2 regions of the Arthrobacter sp. JDC6 genome follow, and region 1 is predicted to be linked to the other one. Evidence: predicted binding sites of a transcription regulator. Region 1 holds the regulator's gene; the other holds the start of a gene.

What was found. The regulator LexA, encoded in region 1, represses DNA repair genes until DNA is damaged. The targets are predictions, from matches to a motif close to TCGAACANNTGTTCGA.
Region 2: the regulator LexA is predicted to act here: its motif matches at 4,489-4,504, upstream of ACV095_RS00285 (shikimate dehydrogenase).

The regions. Positions count from the first base shown of each region.
Region 1 is NZ_CM151278.1:2,850,442-2,861,933, reverse strand. Features, by position in the region: gene dapF (diaminopimelate epimerase) at 1-300, shown strand, start outside; gene ACV095_RS13295 (class I SAM-dependent methyltransferase) at 272-895, opposite strand; gene hflX (GTPase HflX) at 1,333-2,913, shown strand; gene ACV095_RS13285 (ATP-dependent DNA helicase) at 2,906-4,966, shown strand; gene lexA (transcriptional repressor LexA) at 5,045-5,779, opposite strand; gene ACV095_RS13275 (LysM peptidoglycan-binding domain-containing protein) at 6,133-6,534, shown strand; gene ACV095_RS13270 (histidinol-phosphate transaminase) at 6,643-7,761, shown strand; gene hisB (imidazoleglycerol-phosphate dehydratase HisB) at 7,823-8,449, shown strand; gene hisH (imidazole glycerol phosphate synthase subunit HisH) at 8,446-9,207, shown strand; gene ACV095_RS13255 (hypothetical protein) at 9,208-9,366, shown strand; gene priA (bifunctional 1-(5-phosphoribosyl)-5-((5-phosphoribosylamino)methylideneamino)imidazole-4-carboxamide isomerase/phosphoribosylanthranilate isomerase PriA) at 9,463-10,209, shown strand; gene ACV095_RS13245 (SseB family protein) at 10,229-11,113, shown strand; gene ACV095_RS13240 (MFS transporter) at 11,171-11,492, shown strand, end outside.
Region 2 is NZ_CM151278.1:52,166-63,657, forward strand. Features, by position in the region: gene ACV095_RS00265 (AEC family transporter) at 1-764, shown strand, start outside; gene ACV095_RS00270 (ATP-dependent DNA ligase) at 827-1,915, shown strand; gene ACV095_RS00275 (MFS transporter) at 2,030-3,349, opposite strand; gene ACV095_RS00280 (IclR family transcriptional regulator) at 3,584-4,450, shown strand; gene ACV095_RS00285 (shikimate dehydrogenase) at 4,598-5,479, shown strand; gene ACV095_RS00290 (bifunctional sugar phosphate isomerase/epimerase/4-hydroxyphenylpyruvate dioxygenase family protein) at 5,479-7,350, shown strand; gene pcaH (protocatechuate 3,4-dioxygenase subunit beta) at 7,407-8,279, shown strand; gene pcaG (protocatechuate 3,4-dioxygenase subunit alpha) at 8,284-8,841, shown strand; gene ACV095_RS00305 (lyase family protein) at 8,838-10,313, shown strand; gene ACV095_RS00310 (alpha/beta fold hydrolase) at 10,306-11,124, shown strand; gene pcaC (4-carboxymuconolactone decarboxylase) at 11,121-11,492, shown strand, end outside.

The DNA of each region.
Region 1 (11,492 bases):
GTGAATGGGACCAATGTGGAGTTCGTCGTCCCTGCGGAGCCTCTGGTCCATGACGGCGTCGGATCCGTGACCATGCGGGTGCATGAGCGAGGCGTGGGGGAGACCCAGTCCTGCGGAACGGGGGCCTGTGCTGCCGCCGTCGCCATCCGGCACTGGGCCGGCGCGGAAGCCCCTGATGCCTGGCGGGTCAACGTTCCCGGAGGTGTGGTGGGCGTGAAGTTCTTCGCCGGCACCGCCGGCCACGAGCACGTGGAACTCAGCGGCCCCGCCGTCATTGTGGCGAGCGGGACGCTTTCGTAACCTTCAGGATCCGGAAGGACTTGGACGTTGACTCGCGGGTCACGGTAAAGGAACTGTCCAGTTCGGCGGCCAGCCAGCGCTGGAGCGAATCCGAGCCCAGGTTCTTCTGCACCACCAGCCATGCCGTGCCGCCGTCCGCGAGGCGCGGAAGCCACAGCTTCAGCAGGGCGTGCAGTTCGTCCTTGCCAATCCGGATGGGCGGGTTGGACCAGATGGTGTCGAACCTGACGCCGGCGTCCACCTCCTGGGGTGTACTGGCGACGACGTTGGACAGCCCCAGCGCGGCCGCGTTTTCGTTGGTCAGGGCGACGCAGCGTTCGTTGACGTCTACGGCGTAGACCGTCGACCCGGGCGCCAGCAGCGCCATGGTGAGTGCGATGGGCCCCCAGCCGCATCCGATATCCAGCAGGTTCCCCTGGGGGTGCGGCGCCGGAACATCGGCGAGGAGCACTGCGGTGCCCTTGTCGATCCCGTCCGGGCTGAAGATTCCCGCGGAGGTGTGGAGCCTGCGGGTCTCGCCGGCCAGCTCCACCGTGAGTGGCTTACGGGTAAAGGGGCCGGCGGGGGACGTGCTGAAATAGTGTGCGGACTCCATAACTGGCCAGAGTAGTTCCCCTTGCAGCGTAATGGGAAACCGTGCAGAACCCCCTCTGCTACGCTGGATGGCATGTTCCTGATCTTCGAGTAGCCGGCACGGGCCACGCCCGTCCCCGCAGCCTGTCCTCCAGCGACAGCCCGTCCCGCAGCGATGCAGGTTTTTCAGCCTTCCGCTTGTGCACCGGCCAGACGCATCTGTTCTGCCCGGCCGCCGGACGATACTCGAAAGTCAGCCTCCTGCTGCACTTCCCGCTATTTTTCCGGCCTTTTTAGCCCTGCCGCTCTTCTGACGCGGCATCCCGGCCCCGGCATCGCAGCCGGCCGCGAGACAACCAGGAGAATTGCATGACCGCAGGCCGTCAGCCCAGCGCGAATACGTTCCAACTTCCAAGCAATCAGCACTATTCTGGAATTGCCGAATCTTCAAAGGAGACCATGACCAGCCAGCCCAACACCGGTTCCGATCCAGCCGCCCAGGACATGAGTCCACAGGAAATCCAGGCTGTTATCGACCGGATCCTCGCCAAGGACGTCCCGGCCAAGACTGTCAGCACGCCCGGCGGTGAGAGCAGCGGCAATGGAAAAGCGGTGCTCGGCAAGGCGCAGGCCATTTCCCGCCTCGACGAAGAACACTCAACATACGACGGCGACCAGCAGGACCTCGAGGAACGGCGCGCGCTGCGCCGAAGGGCAGGCCTGTCCACCGAGCTCGAAGACGTCACCGAAGTTGAATACCGCCAGCTGCGCCTGGAGCGCGTGGTCCTGGCCGGGATTTGGTCCGAGGGAACGCTTGCCGACGCCGAAAACTCGCTGCGTGAGCTGGCAGCCCTCGCCGAGACCGCCGGTTCGGAGGTACTGGATGGCATGGTGCAGCGCCGTGACAAGCAGGACCCGGGAACCTTCCTGGGGTCAGGCAAGGCACTGGAGCTCAAAGACATCGTCATGTCCACGGGCGCGGACACGGTGGTGGTGGACGCTGAACTTGCGCCTTCCCAGCGCCGCGGACTTGAGGACATCGTCAAGGTCAAGGTCATCGACCGCACGGCGCTGATCCTTGACATCTTCGCCCAGCATGCCAAGAGCCGTGAAGGCAAAGCGCAGGTGGAGCTCGCGCAGCTCGAGTACCTGCTTCCGCGCCTCCGCGGCTGGGGTGAGTCGATGTCCCGCCAGGCCGGTGGCCAGGTGGGTGGCGCTGCCGCCGGCATGGGCTCCCGCGGTCCTGGTGAAACCAAGATCGAGTTGGACCGGCGCCGGATCCGTACCCGCATGGCGAAGCTGCGGCGTGAAATCGCCGCAATGAAGCCGGCACGCGAGACCAAGCGGGCCAACCGCCGTCGTAATGAAGTGCCCTCCGTGGCGATTGCCGGGTATACCAACGCCGGCAAGTCCTCACTGCTGAACCGGCTTACGGACGCCGGAGTCCTCGTGGAGAACGCACTGTTCGCCACCCTGGATCCCACCGTCCGCAAGGCGGAAACCGCGGACGGCCTGGGATACACCCTGGCCGACACCGTCGGATTCGTCCGTTCGCTGCCCACCCAGCTGGTGGAGGCCTTCCGTTCGACCCTCGAGGAAGTGGCGGACTCGGATCTGATCCTGCACGTGGTGGACGTGTCGCATCCGGACCCCGAAGGGCAGATCGCCGCCGTCCGGAAGGTCTTCAGCGAAGTTGATGCCCGCAAGGTGCCGGAGATCATCGTGCTGAACAAGGCTGATGCAGCTGACCCGTTCGTGGTGGAGCGCCTGAAGCAGCGCGAACCGCGGCATGTGGTGGTCTCGGCCCGGACGGGTGAGGGCATCCCGGAACTGCTGAAGGCCATCAGCGAAGCCATTCCCCGGCCTTCGGTCAAGATGGAACTCCTCATCCCGTATGACCGCGGAGACCTGGTCAGCAAGCTCCATGAGTCCGACGCTGAAATCCTCAGCGTTGACCACGTTGAGGCAGGTACCAGGGCTGCGGTGAAGGTCCGCGAGGGCCTGGCGTCCGAACTGGAACCATTCATCGTCAATGAGTGACCCCGCCGCCGGCGAAACCGCGCAGACGGCCGGCGAGCAGTTCGTCATCGAATTGCTCGACCGCGCCGTCGCCGGCATGGGCGGACAAAGCCGCACCGGACAACACGAGATGGCCCGGCAGGTGGCCCGGGCCATCAAAACCGGCAACCACTTGCTGGTCCAGGCGGGCACGGGCACGGGCAAGTCGCTGGCCTACCTGGTGCCGCTCATCGCCCACGCCCTGGAGAGCAACAAGCCCGCTCTGGTGTCCACGGCCACGCTGGCCCTGCAAACCCAGATTGTTGGCAGGGACCTGCCGCGGTTGCTGAAGAACATCACCCCGGCCCTGGAACGGCCGGTCAAGGTTGCCTTGGTGAAAGGCCGGTCAAACTATGTCTGCCGGCACAAACTGGAAGGCGGGTTCCCCTCCGAGGAGCCTTCCGAGGGTCAGCTTTTCTCCTTGGGCGAAGACACCAGCGTCCCGCACTTTGCCGCCTCCGTGGGCGGACCCTCGTCCCAGCTTGGCAAGGAGGTGGTGCGGCTCCGCGAGTGGGCGGAGAAGACGGCCACCGGCGACCGGGATGAGCTCCTGCCTGGTGTGACGGACCGTGCCTGGCGCCAGGTCTCCGTCACTTCCATGGAGTGCCTGGGGGCCCAAAAGTGCCCCATGGCCGCCGAGTGCTTCAGCGAGCTGGCCCGGCAGGACGCAGCCGAGGCAGATGTGGTGGTGACGAATCACGCCATGCTGGCCGTCAGCGCCTTCGAAGGACTTGCAGTCCTGCCCGAGTACGACGTCGTGGTGGTGGATGAAGCGCACGAGTTGCAGGACCGGGTCACCGGAGCCGTGTCCGGTCAGCTGTCGGTGGCCATGGTCCACGCTGCCGCTTCCGGCGCCCGCAAACATACCGCCATCACGGTGGACGCGCTGAACGCCGCAGCCGCAAACCTTGAACTGGCCCTCGCCGGTGCGCCCAGCGGCCTGCTTCCCAACGGGCTGAACGACGAACAGCTGGACTGCATGGACCAGTTGCGGGAGGCGTGCCGGGCCGCGTTGTCCGATTCCAAGGGGGACAGCAACGCCACGGCCGACGGCGGCCGGCAGCTGGCCCGGTCCCGCCTCATGCTCATCCTGGAATTGTGTGAGCGGCTTATTGCTGCCCGTGAAAACCGCGAGGTCGTGTGGTTTTCCCGGGCCGGCACGTTCGATCCCGGCCAGGGATATTCCCAGCCCGATGACAATGCCCCGGTCCTGGTCAACATCGCGCCGCTGTCCGTGGCAGGCAGGCTCCGGGAAGGACTCTTCGCCGGGCACACCGTCGTGCTGACGTCCGCAACCCTCGCCATTGGCTCGGCATTTGAACCCGCGGCCGGGGGACTGGGCCTTATCGGCGACGGCGCACCCAGCTGGACGGGTGTGGATGTCGGCTCGCCCTTCGACTACCCGAAACAGGGCATCCTCTACGTGGCCGGCCACCTGCCAAAGCCGGGCCGCGGCGTTTCGCCGGAGGCGCTGGAGGAACTGGAAGCGCTCATCAAAGCGTCCGGCGGGGGTGCCCTCTGCCTGTTTTCATCCCGACGGGCTGCCGAAGAGGCTGCCGACGCCCTGCGGCCGAAGCTCGATGTGACTGTCCTCTGCCAGGGCGAGTCGACCATGACCGCTTTGGTGAAGCAGTTCGCCGACGAACCGGACACCTGCCTCTTCGGGACTATGTCCCTGTGGCAGGGGGTTGACGTTCCGGGAGGCTCCTGCCGCCTCGTGGTGATCGACCGCATCCCGTTCCCCAGGCCGGATGATCCGCTGATGACCGCGCGTTCGCGTGCCGTGGCCCAGGCCGGCGGAAACGGCTTCATGTCCGTCTCGGCCACGCATGCCGCCATCAGGCTGGCCCAGGGTGCCGGCCGCCTGATCCGGTCCACGGGAGACAAGGGAGTGGTGGCCGTTCTGGATTCCCGGCTGGCAACAGAGCGCTACGCCGGATTCCTCCGCGGCGCTCTGCCGCCGTTCTGGGCTACCACGGACCGCAGCAAGGCGCTGGCGGCATTGGCCAGGCTGGGCGCGGACGCGGCCACGTAGGGCCCGGCCGGCGAACGACGCCAGCGGGGGCAGCCGCCGTGCAATTTCCGGCAGGCCGTCCCTTCGCGGGAGACCCGGTCAGAGGGAACGCAGGACCGAGACAACCTTGCCCATGATGGTGGCATGGTCGCCCAGAATGGGTTCGTACTGCGTGTTTTGGGGCAGCAGCCAGGTGTGGCCGTCGCGCTGGCGGAATGTCTTGACGGTTGCCTCGTCATCCAGCAGGGCAGCAACGATGTCCCCGTTGGCTGCGTCCGCCTGGCGCCGCACCACCACCCAGTCACCGTCACAGATGGCGGCATCCACCATGGAGTCGCCGGCCACCCTAAGCATGAAGAGCTCGCCCTGGCCGACCAGCTGGCGGGGGAGCGGCATGACATCCTCCACGAGCTGCTCAGCGAGGATGGGACCGCCGGCAGCAATCCGGCCAACCAGCGGAACCATGGCCGTATCCAGCGCGGTGGGCAGCTCCGTTACCGTGGCACCGCCGCCCGTGGCCTGCGGCGCGGGGGAGGCGCCGGCGGCATTGCTTCCGCTGTCCAGCGTGAGGGGCATCAGCACCTCCATGGCCCGCGGCCGTTTGGGGTCGCGCCGCAGGTAACCCAGCTTCTCCAGCTGCGAGAGCTGGTGGGTCACGCTGGACAGGCTGGCCAGGCCAACCGTGTCGCCGATCTCCCGCATGGAGGGCGGGTAGCCGTTGTCATTGACCGAGCGCTGGATGGTCTCGAGGATCTTCTTCTGCCGGGGGGTCAAGCCCTTGGCGGTCTTCCTGGGTTGCGGGGCGGTCCTGCCCCCGGCGGCTGCTGCTGCCATATTCGCCAATGCCTTTCGCTTGCCGCCGGATCTTCCGTTGCGGCCTGTTCCACAGCGCCGCCGGAAGGACTCCCACTGTCATTGTCAGACCCTGCTGTTCAACTTCAGTGGTGGTTGTTCTTTGGTTCAAAGCTAGGCCAGCCACATTGCTTTTTCAAACATTTGTTCTAGCGAGTCTCGACATTGTTCGTTGATAGGTGCTAAAACTTAACAAGCAAAGTTCGAACATGTGTTCTAACCAGCGATTGCCCCGTTCGAAAACATGGCCGGAGAAGCTCCGGATACGGTGTGAACGGCAGGGCGGCAGCGGGCGGACACCCGGGCAGCACGGCAGGTCCAGGAGGGCTTAGTTCATGTCAGCTTTATCTCTTCACCAGGTTTCACCTACGCACCGCGTTTCCCTGCAGACCCGGAAGCCCTCGCAGCGCCGGACGCCGTCAGCAGCGCCCCTGCGGCTGACCCGCCGGGGGCGGATCGTCCTGATCGGAGTTCCGCTTGTGCTCCTTGCGGTACTCCTGCTGTCCCTGTCCGGACTTTTCAACGCACCGGCCAAGGCATCCGATTCAGCTGCGGATTTGGCCGTGACGCCGACGGTCACCGTGACGGTGCAGGCGGGTCAGTCGTTGTGGAGCATCGCAGGCGCTGTTGCTCCGGACCGCGATGCCCGGGACGTGGTGGCGGACATCGTCCAGCTCAACAACCTTCCGGCCGCCGCTGTGCTGCCGGGGCAGCAGCTGTTCGTCCCCACGCACTGAGCGGCACCTGGTGTTGGCCTTTGAGAAAGATGACCGGGACAGCAACGCCGGTGGCGAACAGAATCCGTCACATTTTCCGGTAGTTGCCGCGGCAACTAAACTGTTCAGGTGAACGACCAGCTAGAGCGTCTGAACCGACTTCCCCTCCGCAGCAATCTTCGCGGGCTGACCCCCTACGGGGCACCCCAACTGGACGTTCCCATTTTGCTGAACGTCAATGAGAACACCCATGGTGTTCCGGCGGACGTGCGCGCCGCCATCAGCGCGGCGGTCACGGAAGCAGCTGCAGGCCTCAACCGGTACCCGGACAGGGAATTCACCGACCTGCGGAAAGCTCTCGCGGAATACCTGGGGCACGGGCTCGACGAATCAAACCTCTGGGCAGCCAACGGCTCCAACGAGGTCCTGCAGCAGATCCTCCAGGCCTTCGGCGGCCCCGGCCGCACCGCCCTGGGCTTTCCACCCACGTACTCCATGTACCCCCTGCTCGCCAGCGGAACCGACACCCAATACATCACGGGAGTGCGCTCGGAAGGCTACGACCTGAGCGCCGAATCCGCCGCCCGGCAGGTCGAGGAGCTGCGGCCCAACATCGTCTTCCTCTGCTCGCCCAACAACCCCACGGGGACCGGCCTGGGGCTTGACGTTGTGGAGGCTGTCTATGACGCCGGCGAGGACAGCCAGACCGTGGTGATCGTCGACGAGGCCTACCACGAGTTCGCGCATGACGGCACGCCCAGCGCCCTGACCCTGCTGCCCGGCCGGGAGCGGCTGATAGTTTCCCGCACCATGAGCAAGGCCTTCGCACTCGCCGGCGCCCGCCTCGGCTACATGGCCGCGGCCCCGGAGGTCACCGATGCCCTGCGGCTGGTGCGCCTTCCGTACCACCTGTCCGCGATTACCCAGGCAACCGCACTGGCCGCGCTCCAACACCGCGAGGCACTGATGGCCGATGTCCAGGACATCAAGGCGCAGCGGGACCGCATTGTGGCCGAACTGACCAGGATGGGCCTCAAGCCTGCCGCCTCGGACTCCAACTACGTGTTCTTCGGGGGCCTGGAAAATCCGCACCAGGTATGGCAGGAGCTGCTGGACGCCGGAGTGCTCATCCGCGACGTGGGCATCCCCGGCCACCTTCGGGTCACCGCAGGCACTGAGGCGGAAACCACAGCCTTCCTTACCTCCCTGGAACGCATCCTTGCGGGCCAGGCCGCGCTTCCCGCCTAGACTTGATACTGCGGCGCTGGGCGCCTTGAACTACTTCTTCTCCCACAAAGGATCCTTCACCATGAGTCCCACCGGATCGAATACGGCTGCGGCCCGGACCGCCCGCATGGAGCGTGCCACCAGCGAGTCCTCCGTGCTCGTGGAGATCAACCTCGATGGAACCGGCGTATCGGACATCGATACCTCCGTGCCGTTCTACGACCACATGCTCACGGCCCTGTGCAAGCACTCCCTGATCGACATGACGGTCAAGGCCACGGGTGACACCCACATCGATGTCCACCACACTGTTGAGGACGTGGCCATCACCTTCGGCGAGGTCCTGCGGACCGCCCTCGGGAACAAGGCGGGGATCCGCCGGTTCGGTGAGGCCACCGTTCCGCTGGACGAAGCGCTTGCGAACGCTGTGGTGGACGTGTCCGGACGCCCGTACCTGGTGCACGGGGGCGAGCCGGCCGGGCAGGAGTACCATCTGATCGGCGGTCACTTCACCGGTTCCCTGACCCGCCACGTCTTCGAAGCCATCACACTGCACGCCGGCATCTGCCTGCACATGAACGTGCTGGCCGGACGGGACCCGCACCACATCGTCGAGGCACAGTTCAAAGCCTTCGCCCGCGCCCTCCGCGCCGCCGTCGAACCCGATCCCCGGGTTGAAGGCATCCCCTCCACCAAGGGGGCGCTGTGAGCGGCCAGGTCCTCAAAGACGGGGCGATCATCGATCCGTCAGCATCAGGCAAGCTGCCTTCACCTGAGGGCAAACCCACGGTCACCGTGCTCGATTACGGTTCCGGGAACGTCAGGTCCGCAGTCCGGGCACTGGAACGTGCCGGCGCGGAAGTAGTCCTGAGCGCCAAGCCCGAGGATGTACTGAACGCGGACGGCCTGGTGGTTCCGGGCGTAGGTGCGTTCGAGACCGTCATGCGCGAACTCAAGGCCGTGGACGGCATCAGGCTGATCGGCAGGCGGGTGGCAGGCGGACGCCCCGTGCTTGGAATCTGCGTGGGCCTCCAGGTCCTTTTTGAAGCCGGCGTGGAACACGGCACCGAAGCCGAAGGCATTGGCGAATGGCCCGGCAAGGTAGAGGCCCTCCCCGCGGAGGTGGTTCCGCACATGGGCTGGAACACGGTCAAGGTGCCGGAAGGCTCCAAACTCTTTGCCGGGGTCGAAAACGAACGCTTCTACTTCGTGCACTCATACGGCGTGCAGGAATGGAACTTCGACGTCATCCAGCCACGGATGGCGCCGCCCCTGGTCACCTGGTCCGAACACGGCGGCCCCTTCATCGCCGCCGTCGAGAACGGCCCCCTCTGCGCCACCCAGTTCCACCCCGAAAAGTCCGGCGACGCCGGTGCGCGGCTCCTGCGCAACTGGGTGGAAGGCCTGCGGAAACCGGCCGGCGGTCAATCCGCTGCAGCACCGGCGGACGCCGGCAGTGACGCCTAGATGTGGTCGGTACTCCTGATGGGCCTCGCCGGCATCCTCATCGGTGGCGGCATCTCATTCCGGCAGCAGCGCAAGCCACTCTGGACACAGGTGGCGTTCTACGTCCTGGCCGCCATGTCACTGGTGGCGGCCTACCTGCTGACCCTGCCGGCAAACTGACCACAGCCCACAGCGCGAGGGCCGCCAACTTCACCCCAACAGCATCGCGGACCCAGCGACCTGCTTTCCGCACCGAAATCGACACCGAGGATGAGTATGACCACCGCACATGACCTGCCGGTACTTGAACTGCTGCCAGCCGTCGACGTCGTCGACGGCCAGGCCGTCCGGCTGGTCCAGGGCGAGGCGGGCAGTGAAACCAGCTACGGCACCCCCCTTGAAGCTGCGCTGAACTGGCAGCAGCAAGGCGCCGAATGGGTGCACCTGGTGGACCTGGACGCCGCCTTCGGCCGCGGCTCCAACGCAGACCTGCTCCGGGAAGTCGTGGGCCGGCTGGACATCAAGGTGGAGCTCTCCGGAGGCCTCCGCGACGACGAAACACTGGAAGCCGCCCTTGACCTGGGCGTGGCCCGGGTCAACCTGGGAACGGCAGCACTGGAGAACCCGGAGTGGACCCGCCGGGCCATCGAACGCTTTGGCGACAAAATCGCCGTGGGCCTCGACGTCCGCGGAACAACCCTCGCCGGCCGCGGCTGGACCAAGGAAGGCGGGGACCTCTGGGAGGTCCTTGGCCGTCTCGAAGAGGCCGGCTGCTCCCGCTACGTCGTGACCGACGTGACCAAGGACGGCACTCTGCAGGGCCCCAACGTCGAACTCCTCCGCCAGATGGTGGAAAAGACCGGCAAGCCGGTTGTGGCTTCCGGCGGCATCTCCAGCCTGGACGACCTGAAGGTCCTCCGGTCCCTGGTCCCGCTGGGCGTGGAAGGCGCGATTGTGGGCAAGGCCCTGTACGCCGGAGCCTTCACGCTGCCCGAAGCCCTCGACGTCGCCGGCCGGCGCTGACCCGGCGGACATCGACCCCATGCCTAACGTCGAGGAGCCAGGGCGGCAGCCAGCACGCCAGCTGCCCGGACATATCGCGGCAGCCCTGTCCGGCGCTGGTGGCGCCACGGATTCGGCGGGCCAGCCATGGGCAGGACGCAGCCTGGCCGGTGACGACGGCAGGATCCACAACTTCGAGGACGACGACGGAACGGCCGACGCCGGTTACCTCGCCGCCCTGGACGCGCTCCGGCAAGGGGCAGGCGATGAAGCGGGCGTCGTGGCCGCCCTGGCAACGGCCCGGGTCTTCATTCCGATTGTGGCGCAGCTGGCTGAAGAGTCGGAAACAGCCCACGGACTGCACGCTGACAAGCAGGCGGACATGGCGCTGGTAACGCTGAAGGCGGCTGACGGCAGGACTGCCCTCCCCGCCTTCACCTCGGCCGCCGCGCTGGCCGCCTGGCATCCCGAGGCCCGGCCCGTCGCCGTGTACGCCGCGCGGGCTGCCCTCTCGGCAGTCGCCGAAGGCGCCGAGCTCCTGGTCCTGGACCCGGGCGCCGACGTGACGTTCGTGGTGCGCCGTCCGGGGGTCTGGGCATTGGCAAAGCAGCACGACTGGACCCCCTCCTACAACGACCCCCAGCTGGCCGATGAAATGGCGCGCGCGGCCTCCGGGTTCGCCGCCATCCGCAGCATTGGGCTTATGCGGGGCAGGGGAGTGGCTTCCCGTGCTGCCGATGGCGCGGTAGTCCCTGGCGGGGGTGCCGGGCCGGAACTTCAGGTGGTGCTGTACCTTGAGGACGGCCTGGACGCCGCCGGTGTCCAGGAACTGGTGGCCAACCTCCAGGCGGAGTGGTCGCGGAATGTATTGTTTGGGGAGCGCGTCGACTCCTTGGAAATCAAACTGAGGCGCGCTCCCGACTAGACGCAGCCGGATGGGTGATCCCCGCCAGTGCTGCGGCATACCCTGAAGGACCGTTTCGTGAATTTCGCTCTCTACCGGGAGTTGCTCGCCGTCCGGCCAATCCGCCGGCTGCTGCTGGTTGGCATGATCGCCCGCATCCCGCACTCAGCGGCCGGGGTGCTCCTGACCCTGCACATCGTCCTCACCCTTGGCCAGGGCTATGCCGCGGCCGGTGCCGCCGCAGCGGTCATGACCATCGGTATTGCCCTGGGCGCCCCGTGGCGCGGCAGGCGCGTTGACACCGTAGGGTTGCGGACCGCACTCATCCCGTCCGTGATCTCGGAGACGCTGATCTGGTCTGTGGTGCCGCATGTGTCCTACCAGTGGCTCCTCCCACTGG
Region 2 (11,492 bases), 1.7 Mb from region 1:
AATCGGACCTCTCCGTGGTCCTCTCCGCATACGTTCCGCTCGCCATGATCACGGCGGCGGTCACGGCCCTCCTGTATGTGGCCGCCAGCCGGATCTGGTTTCCGCGGCCGCTCGCGGAGACGGCCGTGGGCGCGATGGCGGGCTCCTACGTCAACGCCAACAACATCGGCATCCCCATCACGCTGTATGCCCTGGGGGACGCCACTCCCGTAGCTCCGGTCCTGCTGGTCCAGCTGCTCCTGTTCGCCCCGCTGGTCCTGACCCTGCTGGACCTCTCCGAGGCCGGCCGGTTTTCGCCCCGGCTCATGCTGACGCAGCCCTTCCGGAACCCCATGATCATCGCCTCGCTCCTGGGCGTGGTCCTGGCCGCGTTCCATGTGCAGCTTCCGGCTCCGGTGATGGCTCCACTGACGCTCCTGGGCGGTGCTGCAGTGCCGGTGGTGCTCCTGGCCTTCGGGATGTCGCTGCACGGAACAAAGATGCTTCGAAGCGGCGGCCACACGGCCGAAATCCTCACTGCCACGGCACTCAAGTCCGCGGTGATGCCGGCGGTGGCGTTCGTCGTCGGCCGCTTCCTCTTCAACCTGGACCACCACATGCTGCTGGGCGTAGTGCTCATGGCGGCGCTTCCCTCGGCCCAGAACGTGTTCCTGTTCGCCAGCAAGTACGGGAGGGGGGTGGCGGTGGCGCGGGAAACCATCCTGCTCTCCACCGCCGCCGCGGCGCCGGTGCTGGTGCTGGTGGTTTGGCTGCTGGCAGGCTGAAAACCACTCCGCCGCCGCGCCGCCCTACCGTGCAGGGCGCTGGCCGGGCAAGAATGGGCACTATGGAACTTCCCGTGATGCCGCCCGTCCCGCCCATGCTCGCCAAGGCCGTCAGCGGCATTGACGGCATTCCAGGAAGCGCGGACCTCAGCTACGAGCCAAAATGGGACGGCTTCAGGTCCATCATCTTCCGCGACGGTGATGACCTGGAGATCGGCAGCCGCAACGAGAAGCCCATGACCCGCTACTTCCCGGAGCTCGTTGCGGCACTGAAGGAAAACCTGCCGCCGCGCTGCGTGGTGGACGGCGAGATCATCCTTATCGGTGCGTCCGGCGACCGGCTGGATTTCGACACCCTGCAGCAGCGCATCCACCCCGCGGCCAGCCGGGTGAAGCTGCTGGCCCAACAAACCCCGGCGAGCTTCGTGGCGTTCGACCTGCTGGCGCTGGACGACGACGACTACACCGGCAGGCCTTTTTCTGAGCGGCGGGCCGCGCTGGAGAAGGCGCTCGCGGCCAGCAGCGCCCCGGTCCATCTCACAGCTGCCACCACGGACAAAGCCACGGCCGCGCAGTGGTTCGAACAGTTCGAGGGCGCCGGGCTGGACGGCATCGTGGCCAAGCGGCTGGACGGCCGGTACGAGCCGGACAAGCGGGTGATGTTCAAGGTCAAGCACGAGCGCACGGCCGACTGCGTGGTGGCAGGATACCGCCTCCACAAGAGCGGTCCCGATGCTATCGGGTCCCTCCTGCTGGGCCTCTACAAGGACGACGGCGGCCTGGCGAGCGTGGGCGTGATCGGCGCCTTCCCCATGAAGCGCCGCAAGGAACTGTTCGAAGAACTCCAGCCGCTGGTGACCGGCTTCGAGGGCCACCCGTGGGCGTGGGGCAAGCAGGAAGAAGGGGAACGGACGCCGCGGAACGCCGAAGGCAGCAGGTGGAGCGCCGGGAAGGACCTGTCCTTCGTCCCACTGCGGCCCGAACTGGTGGTGGAGGTCCGCTACGACCACATGGAGGGCGACAGGTTCCGCCACACGGCCCAGTTCAACCGCTGGCGACCGGACCGGGACCCGGAGTCCTGCACCTATGAGCAATTGGAGGAACCGGTCAATTTTGACCTGGCCTCGGTGCTGGCGACCGGCCGGGGGTAAGTGCCCTGCGGGACGCTTCCGAAGCAGCCCATCTTTCACGAAGGAAAGCCCGCCATTTGGGGGAATGGCGGGCTTTCCGGCTCTAAAACCGGGCTGGTGTGACGCTTTCGGCGCCTACTTCACGCCCAGCAGGTTGGTGGGGGTCCGGAAGGACTCCTTGGCCGTGAGTGCCGAGACGGCGGCGATGGCGCAGATGATGGCGGTGAAGGTGCTGATCTGGACCCAGCCGCCCGCCTGGATGCCGCCCATGGCAGCCACAATGGCCGGGGCGAAGCCAGCCATCAGGAACCCGAGCTGGGTGCCGATGGCCAGGCCGGAGAAGCGGACCTTGGTGCTGAACATCTCGGCGTAGAAGGACGGCCACACGGCGTTGGAGGCGGCGTAGCCGAAGGAGAAGAAGCCGATGGCTGCAACGAACATCAACGGGATGCTGTGGGATTCCAGGCTGAGCAGGAACAGCGGGGTGAGGATTGCGCTGGCCACGGCGCCGTAAATGAAGACGGGCTTGCGGCCGATCCTGTCCGCGAGCTTCCCGAAGAGCGGCTGGGTGCCCAGGGCCACCAGGTTGGCCCCGACGACGAGCCACAGGGTGGTGGTGCCGTCCACTCCGGCCACGGTCTTGGCGTAGCTGATGGCCAGGGTGCCGAAGACGGTGGAGACGGCGGCAATGAAGGCGCAGGCGACAACACGCAGGACGTCGCGCCAGTGGCCCTTGAGGAGGTCGGCCACCGGGAGCTTGGAGATCTGGGCGTTCTTCTGCGCTTCCTCGAAGGCCGGCGGCTCGTGCAGCGTGCGGCGGATGAAGAAGGCAACCATGACCACGACGGCGCTGAGCCAGAACGGGACGCGCCAGCCGATGCCGTACTTGATCTCATCCGGCAGGGCCAGGACGGGGATGAAGACCAGGGCGGCGAGGATCTGGCCGCCCTGGGTACCGGTGAGGGTCCAGGACGTAAAGAAGGAACGCTGGTTGTCCGGAGCGTGCTCCAGGGTCATGGACGAGGCGCCGGCCTGCTCACCGGCGGCGGAGAGGCCCTGGCACAGGCGGGCCAGCACCAGCAGGACCGGGGCCCACCAGCCGACCGTGTGGAAGTCGGGGAGGCAGCCGATCACGAACGTCGACGCGCCCATGAGCAGCAGGGTAAACATCAGGACCTTCCGGCGGCCCACCCGGTCGCCGAAGTGGCCCAGGATGATGGCGCCCACGGGACGTGCCACGTAGGCGAAGCCGAAGGTGGCGAAGGACATGATGGCAGCGTTGGTGTCTGCATCGGGAAAGAAGACCTTGGGGAAGATCAGCGCCGCAGCGGATCCGAAGATGAAGAAGTCGTAGTATTCGACGGCGCTGCCCAGGAAGCTGGCGAGGGCTGCTTTCCTGGGCGTCCCGGCACGGGTGAGGGCACCCGCCCCGGCGGACGGAAGTGTCTGGCTCATGGTGTTCCTTTGGTGTGACGACATTGTCGCGGATGGATCTGGAGGTCGCAGCCGCCGCTGCCTTGGTGCGGGCGGGGCGCGATGCGGCTGGAGTCCGGAAGAAGACCCGGCGTCAGTAGCCACATGGTGGGAGCTACTTGTGCGATATAGAAACTATGACTGTGAGGGCAGTCACCTGTCAAGAAAATAATCACCATCTAGAAATAGCTCTCACATTGTGGCAACATGATTGCCATGAGTGTGAACCAAACCACAGCGGTCAATGAAGAATCCGCTGCTGCCCCTGCCGCCACGGAGCCCGTGAACACCATGCCCCCGGAGGCGAAGGTTGGCGCGCGTCCTGCGGAACGCACGGACATGGTGGGCAAGGCCCTGGGCCTGCTTGTCCTCCTGGGGGACGAACCCCGCGGTGCCAGCGCCGCGGAAATTTCCCGCCGCGCGGAACTGCCGTTCAGCACAACCTACCGGCTGCTCGGATCCCTGACCCGTGACGGCTTTGTTGACTACGAGCCGGACGGCCGCCGCTACCACCTGGGCCTGCGCATCTTCCAGCTGGGCCAGCGGGTCTCCAACCACCACGGTTTCGCGGGCACTGCCATGCCCATCCTGCGCCGGGTGACCGAGCAGACCGGGGAAGCCACCATCCTCAGCGTCCGCGACGGCCTGCACCACCTCACCGTCAGCAAGGTGGACGGGCCGCAGATCTTCCGCGTCACCAGCGATCCGGGCCACCTGGGCTCCTTGTCCACCACTGCCGTCGGCAAGGCCCTGGTGGCATTCGCCGAGGATGCGGAACGGGAGCGGCTGCTCGCGGAACTCCCGCTCGAGGCGCTCACCGCCCGCTCCATCACCGACCGGGACGCGTTCCGGGCGGAAATCGAGGAGGTGCGCCGCCGCGGCTACGCGGTCATGGATGAGGAGAACGAGGCCGGCATGCGTGCCGTGGCGGTGCCCCTGCTCAACAGCCAGGGTCACGCCTTTGCCTCCCTGGCGACGGCCGTTCCGGTCTTCCGCCTGAGCCTCGAGGAGCTGGAGGCCCACGTCCCCGTCCTGGTCGATGCGGCAGCCGAGTTGGCTGCACGCCTTCCGCAGCGCGGCTAAGGCGCCTGTGCCGTTACTCAAAATATTTAGTTCGTATCTCGAACAGTAGTGCGAGAAGTGAACAAATGCTGTACTGTAATCCCTATCACCGGCGCAGCCCATCCCCGCATGGACACTGCCGGTGCCGTTACCAAAGGAGCTGCACGGATGAGTATTCGAACTGAGTCCTACCTCGTGGGACTGGTTGGAGACGGTGTCACGCCGTCGCTCACGCCGCCCATGCACGAACGGGAAGGTGACGTGCAGGGCCTGCGTTACCTCTACCGCCCCATCGACCTCCTGGAGCTGGGCCTGGCGGGCGAGTCCGTCGGCAGCATCCTGCAGAGCGCCCGGACGCTGGGCTTCAATGGGTTGAACATCACCCATCCCTGCAAGCAGCTGGTCCTGGAGCACCTTGACGAAATCTCCCCGGACGCCCGCCGCCTGGGCGCCGTCAACACCGTGGTGATCCGGGACGGCCGCTTCATCGGCTACAACACCGACTTCTCCGGCTTCGCCGCGGCACTGGCTTCCGGCCTCCCCGGGGCGTCGCTGGACCGCGTGGTCCAGCTCGGTGCCGGCGGTGCCGGATCTGCCGTCGCCTACGCCCTGCTGACCGCCGGCGTCAGGACCCTGCACCTGGTGGACGTGGACCCGGGACGCTCGGCAGCCCGGGCCGCCGAGCTCCAGGGCTTCTTCCCGGACAGCACCGTCACGGCAGGTACGACGGCGGAGCTGCCGCAGCTGATGCGCGTGGCCGACGGCCTGGTGCACTGCACCCCCGTGGGGATGGCCGCCCACCCCGGCGTGCCGCTGGACCTGGACCTGCTGGAGTCCCGGCACTGGGTGGCGGATATCGTCTACCGCCCCATCGACACGGAACTGGTCCGCGGCGCCCGGGCCAAGGGCTGCGACGTCCTGGACGGCGGCCGGATGGCCGTGGGCCAGGCCGCGGACGCGTTCCGGATCTTCACCGGCCTGGACGCGGACCCGGACCGCATGCGCGCCCACTTCCTGGAGCTCGTGGCAGCGGAAGAGGTGGCTGCCTGATGCGCACCGGAATCGCCACTGTCTGCCTGTCCGGAACCCTCAAAGAGAAGATGCAGGCCTGCGCCATCGCAGGCTTCGACGGCATCGAGATCTTCGAGCAGGACCTGGTGACGTCCCCGCTGAGTCCCGAGGACGTCCGCAAGCTGGCCGCCGACCTGGGCCTTGGCCTGGATCTTTACCAGCCCTTCCGGGATTTCGACGGCGTCAGCCCGGACCTGCTGAAGGCCAACCTCCGCCGGGCCGAGGCCAAGTTCCGGCTCATGGCCCGCCTGGGCATGGACACCATCCTGGTCTGCTCCAACGTTGCCACCGCCACCATCGACGACGACGGCCTCCGCGCCGAGCAGCTGGCACAGCTTGCCAACCTGGCCGGCGACCACGGCGTCAAGGTGGCCTATGAAGCGCTTGCGTGGGGCAAGTACGTCAACGACTACGAGCATGCCTACCGGCTGGTGGAGATGGTTGACCATCCCAATCTGGGCACCTGCCTGGACTCCTTCCACATCCTGTCGCGGGACTGGGAAACCGCCCACATTGAGGCATTCAACCCGGAGAAGATCTTCTTCGTCCAGGTTGCGGACGCCCCCAAGCTCTCCATGGATGTGCTGTCCTGGAGCCGGCACTACCGGGTGTTCCCGGGCGAGGGCCAGTTTGAGCTGGCCAAGTTCATGGGCCACGTGGTCCGGGCCGGGTACACCGGACCCGTCTCGCTGGAAGTCTTCAATGACGTTTTCCGCCAGTCGGACGTGGAGCGGACGGCCGTGGATGCCATGCGGTCGCTCATCTGGCTTGAAGAACAGAGCGCCAAATGGCTGGCCGGTACCGAAGCCGCACCAGGCAACGGAGCAGCGCTCCGCCGTCGTTACCCCATGGAACTTGCCACCCTGCCCAAGGTGAACGAACCCGCGGGCTTCAACTTTGCCGAGGTCAAGGCGGACGACACCGCGCAGCTGGAGAAACTCCTGGGCCAGCTGGGCTTCGCCTTCGAGGGCAGGCACCGCACCAAGGACGTCCAGCTGTGGACCATGGGCCAGGCCCGGGTGATCATCAACGAACAGGCGGCCCGGCATGCCGAGCCGGCCATTGCCGCACTGGGGTTCGACGTCGATTCCCCCGTGATTGCCTCGGCGCGCGCCCAGCAGCTCAAGGCCCCCGTGGTGGCCCGCAAGGTGCAGGCCGACGAGGAAGTCTTCCAGGGCATCTCCGCGCCCGATTCCACCGAGATCTTTCTCTGCCAGGGCAGCCCGGACGGCACGGCGGCGTGGACCCACGAGTTCGGGGAGGGGCTGGAGCACCCGTCCACCGGAGCCAGTGCCGTGATCGACCACGTCAACCTTGCCCAGCCGTGGCAGCACTTCGACGAAGCTGTCCTCTTCTACACCAGCGCCCTGGCCCTGGAGCCGCAGCCGTTCGCGGAGGTGCCAAGCCCCAGCGGGCTGGTGCGCTCGCAGGTCATGCAGACCTCCGACGGCGCGGTGCGGCTGGTGCTCAACCTCGCCCCCATCCAGCAGGCACGGAGCGAGGTCCGCAAGACCTACCAGGAGCACATCGCCTTTGCCGTGGACGACCTCGTGGCCACAGCCCGGGCAGCCCGGGAACGGGGCCTGGAATTCCTGCAGATCCCGGCCAACTACTACGAGGACCTGGACGCCCGGTTCGACCTGGAGCCTGGGTTCCTGGCCACCCTGCAGGAGCTGAACCTGCTGTTCGACCGCGACGCCGACGGCGAATTCCTGCACTTCTACACCGCCACCGTGGGCAGCGTGTTCTTCGAAATGGTGGAACGCCGCGGCGGTTACGACGGCTACGGCGCCCCCAATGCTCCGGTGCGCCACGCCGTCCAGTACGACTCGCTGCACCGCACGCCTTAGACCGCACCACACAACCCCGGACGCAAGAAACCGAACAGATCAGAAAGGAGCCAGCCATGCCGGAAGACATCACCGCCGAGCTGGAGTCGGAGGAACTCGTGCCCCCGGCCGAACCGAAGGCTGCCCACCAGCCCCTGGACAAGGCCATCGAGTCACAGGCGGACCTCAGCGCAGAGATCAACGCCATCGGCGAGGCCTACCAGCGGGCATTGAAGGACGGCGCCCAGCCGGAAACCCAGCCGCGGCTGGACTACCCGCCGTACCGCAGCAGCATCCTGCGCCACCCCACCAAGAGCCTGCACCACGCGGATCCGGAGACCATCGAGCTGTACTCGCCGGCGTTCGGGCACCAGGACGTGCACGCCCTGGAGTCCGACCTGACCATCCAGCACAACGGCGAACCGCTGGGCGAGCGGATTATCGTCGCCGGCAAGGTCCTGGACGGCGACGGCCGCCCGGTGGCCGGCCAGCTGGTGGAAATCTGGCAGGCGAACTCGTCCGGCCGCTACATCCACAAGCGCGACCAGCACCCCGCCCCGATCGACCCCAACTTCACCGGCATCGGCCGCTGCATCACCGGCCCGGACGGCTCCTACCGGTTCATCACCATCAAGCCCGGCGCCTACCCCTGGAAGAACCACCTGAACGCGTGGCGACCCGCCCACATCCACTTTTCGCTGTTCGGCACGGAGTTCACCCAGCGCATCATCACCCAGATGTACTTCCCGGGCGACCAGCTCTTCCCGCTGGACCCCATCTACCAGACCATCGTGGACCAGGACGCCCGCGACCGCCTGGTGGCCACCTACGACCACAGCCTCACCGAGCCCGAGTGGGCCCTGGGCTACAACTGGGACATCGTCCTGACCGGGCCCAAGCGGACCTGGACCGAAAACGAGGCGCTCGGCGCAGAAGGTGACGAGGAGTAGGAAAATGAGCACCAAACTTGTTCCCACCCCGGGCCAGACCGTTGGCCCCTTCTATGGCTATGCGCTTCCGTTCGAGAAGGACAACGAGCTGCTGCCTCCCGGCTTCCCGGGCTCCATCCGCCTGCAGGGCACCGTCTACGACGGCGCCGGCCACACGATCCCGGACGCCATCCTGGAAATCTGGCAGCCGGACGCCGACGGCAGGGTTGTCCAGCGCACCGGCTCCCTGGTCCGCGACGGCTACACCTTCACCGGGTGGGGCCGCGGCGCCGTGGGCAACTCCGGCGTTTTCACGTTCACCACGGTCAACCCCGGCCCCACCAAACCGGGCGCGGCGCCGTTCATCTCCGTGGCGCTCTTTGCCCGCGGCCTGACCAACCGGCTGTTCACCCGCATCTACCTGCCTGAGGACGCCGAGGCGCTGGCCAACGACCCCCTGCTCAGCTCGCTGGATCCGGAGCGCCGCAAGACGCTCATCGCCCGCCGCGACCCTGACGGCGGCCTCACCTGGGACATCCGCCTCCAGGGTGAGGGCGAGACGGTCTTCCTGGACTTCCAGTGACCAACGCCGCCCCGGGAGATCTGCGCGCCTTCGCGGAAGAGGCCGACGCCGGCCTGCTCAGTCCCGTATCAGCGTCACCGTTGGTGGCGGCGCTGACGGGGGACCGGGCAGTGCTGGCGGCGATCCTCGCCGTCGAATCGGGCTGGGCAGCCGTGCTGCAACGGGCCGGCCTGGCACCTGCCGGTTCTGCCGCCGTCGTGGCTTCCGCTGCCGAGGCAGGGCGATACGACCTCGCCGACATCGCGCTGCGTGCCCAGGGCGGCGGCAACCCGGTCATTCCGCTGCTGGCGGACCTCCGGAAGAAGGTGGCCGCGCTGGACAGCGCCGGGATCGGTGCCGGGAAGGCCGTGCATACCTCCCTGACCAGCCAGGACGTGCTGGACACCGCCCTCATGCTGGTGGCCCGCAACACCGTCCACGCCGTGCTGGCCGACCTCAAAGGCACCGCCGCGGCGCTGGCCGCCCTGGCGGGGCAACATGCGCAGACACTGTGCGTGGGCCGGAGCCTGACGCAGCATTCGCTTCCCTATACCTTCGGGCTCCGGGCCGCGCAGTGGTTCCAGGGCGTGGCCGCCGCGGGCCGGCAGCTGCAAGGCCTGGAGTTCCCGGTCCAGTTCGGCGGGGCTGCGGGAACGCTCGCCGCCGGAACCGTGCTGACCGACGGATCCACTGCCACCCCGTTTACCCTGGCCGATGCCCTGGCCGCCCAGCTGGGCCTGGCCCCCGCGGCGGCTCCCTGGCACACCAACCGGCTGGCCATCACGTCCCTTGGGCATGGGCTGGCTGCGGTTTTGGATGCGTTCGGAAAGATCGCCGCGGACGTCCTGTTCCTGAGCAGGCCCGAGGTGGCCGAGCTTGCCGAGCCACGCGCTCCCGGGCGCGGGGTTTCCTCTGCCATGCCGCAAAAGCAGAACCCGGTCCTGTCCGTCCTGGTCCGCAGCGCCGCACTGCAGGCGCCCGGCCTGGCTGCCCAGCTGCACCTGGCCGCCGCCACCTTCAACGACGAACGCCCGGACGGCGCCTGGCACATCGAATGGCCGGCACTCCGCCAGCTCCTGGCGCTCACGCTCGGCGCTGCCGGACATATCCGTGAGCTCGCCGAAGGACTCCAGGTGTTCCCCGATGCCATGCGCCGCAACCTGGACCTGTCCGGGCCGCTGCTGCTGGCAGAAGGCGTCAGCGCGGCCGTGGCGCCCCTCCTGGACGGGAAGGACGGCCGCACCGGCAAGCAGCAGCTGCAGGACGTGGTGGACCAGACCCTTCAAGCACCGCCTTCCGACCAGGCCGCCACCTACCGGAAGCTGCTCCGCGAGGCCGTCCCTGCCGCCGTCGTTCCCGACCAGCGGCTGGAGGAGCTCCTGGACCCCGGCAGCTACCTGGGCCAGGCGGCCCAGATCTCCCGCCGCATCCTGGCGGCGTTCCCCGACTTTGATTCCCAGACCACCGACGCGAACGGAGCTTCCCGTGGCTAAGCCAACCCTGAAGGCAGCGCTGCTGTCCCCCCAGCGACCCCTTGGCGACCACCCCCTGCTGGTGGCGGGCCCATCCCTGGGCACCTCCTCCATCCTGTGGAACAGGGTGGCCACCCTGCTCGGCAATGACTACGACGTGGTCGCCTGGGACCTGCCCGGCCACGGCGTCTCTCCGGCAGCCACCGAAACCTTCGACGTCGCAGCCCTCGCGGACGCCGTGGTGGACCTGGTGGATTCCATCGCCCCCGGTGAAACATTCCACTACGCCGGCGTTTCACTGGGCGGCGCCGTGGGCCTGCAGCTGGGCATCAAGCACGGCGAGCGGCTCAAGAGCCTCTCCATCCAGAACAGCGGGGCGAAGATCGGCACCCCGGAGGGCTGGCTGGAACGGGCCGAAACGGTCCGCACCCAGGGCACACCCGTGATGATCCAGGGCTCGGCGCAGCGCTGGTTCGCGCCGGGCTACATGGACCGGGAACCCGAGTTCAGCAGCCGGCTCCTGCACGCCCTGCGCGACGCCGACCGTTTCAGCTACGCCTTCTGCTGCGAGGCCCTGGCCTCCTTCGACGTCCGCAGCCAGCTGGGCAGCATCCGCGTCCCCACCCAGGTCATCGCCGGCGCGGTGGACGGCGTGGCCACGCCGGCCATGGCTGACGAGGTGGCAGCCGGCATCACCGCCGGGGGCGGCACCGCCACTGCCGTCACGCTGGAAGGCGTGGCGCACCTGGCACCGGCCGAGGCTCCCGCGCATGTTGCCGATCTCATGCGCAGCCTGATCAGCTGGACCGAATCCCAAGGAGCAGCCAAGTGAGCGGAAATGAGCGGCACGGCGTGGTCCAGCCCGGCGCCACCAGCCAGGAGATTTACGACGGCGGCATGGTGGTCCGGCGCGAAGTCCTGGGGGACGCGCACGTGGACCGGGCCAACGCCAACAAGGATGAGTTCACCGAGGACTTCCAGGACATGATCACCCGGATCGCCTGGGGTGGTATCTGGACCCGCCCGGGGCTCCCGCGCCAGATGCGCTCCGCCGTCACCATCACTGCCATGGTGGCGCACGGGCACTGGGAAGAGCTGGCCATGCATATCCGCGCCGCCCTCCGGAACGGCCTGAGCAGGGACGAGATCAAGGAGATCCTGCTCCAGACCGCCATCTACTGCGGCGTCCCCTCCGCCAAC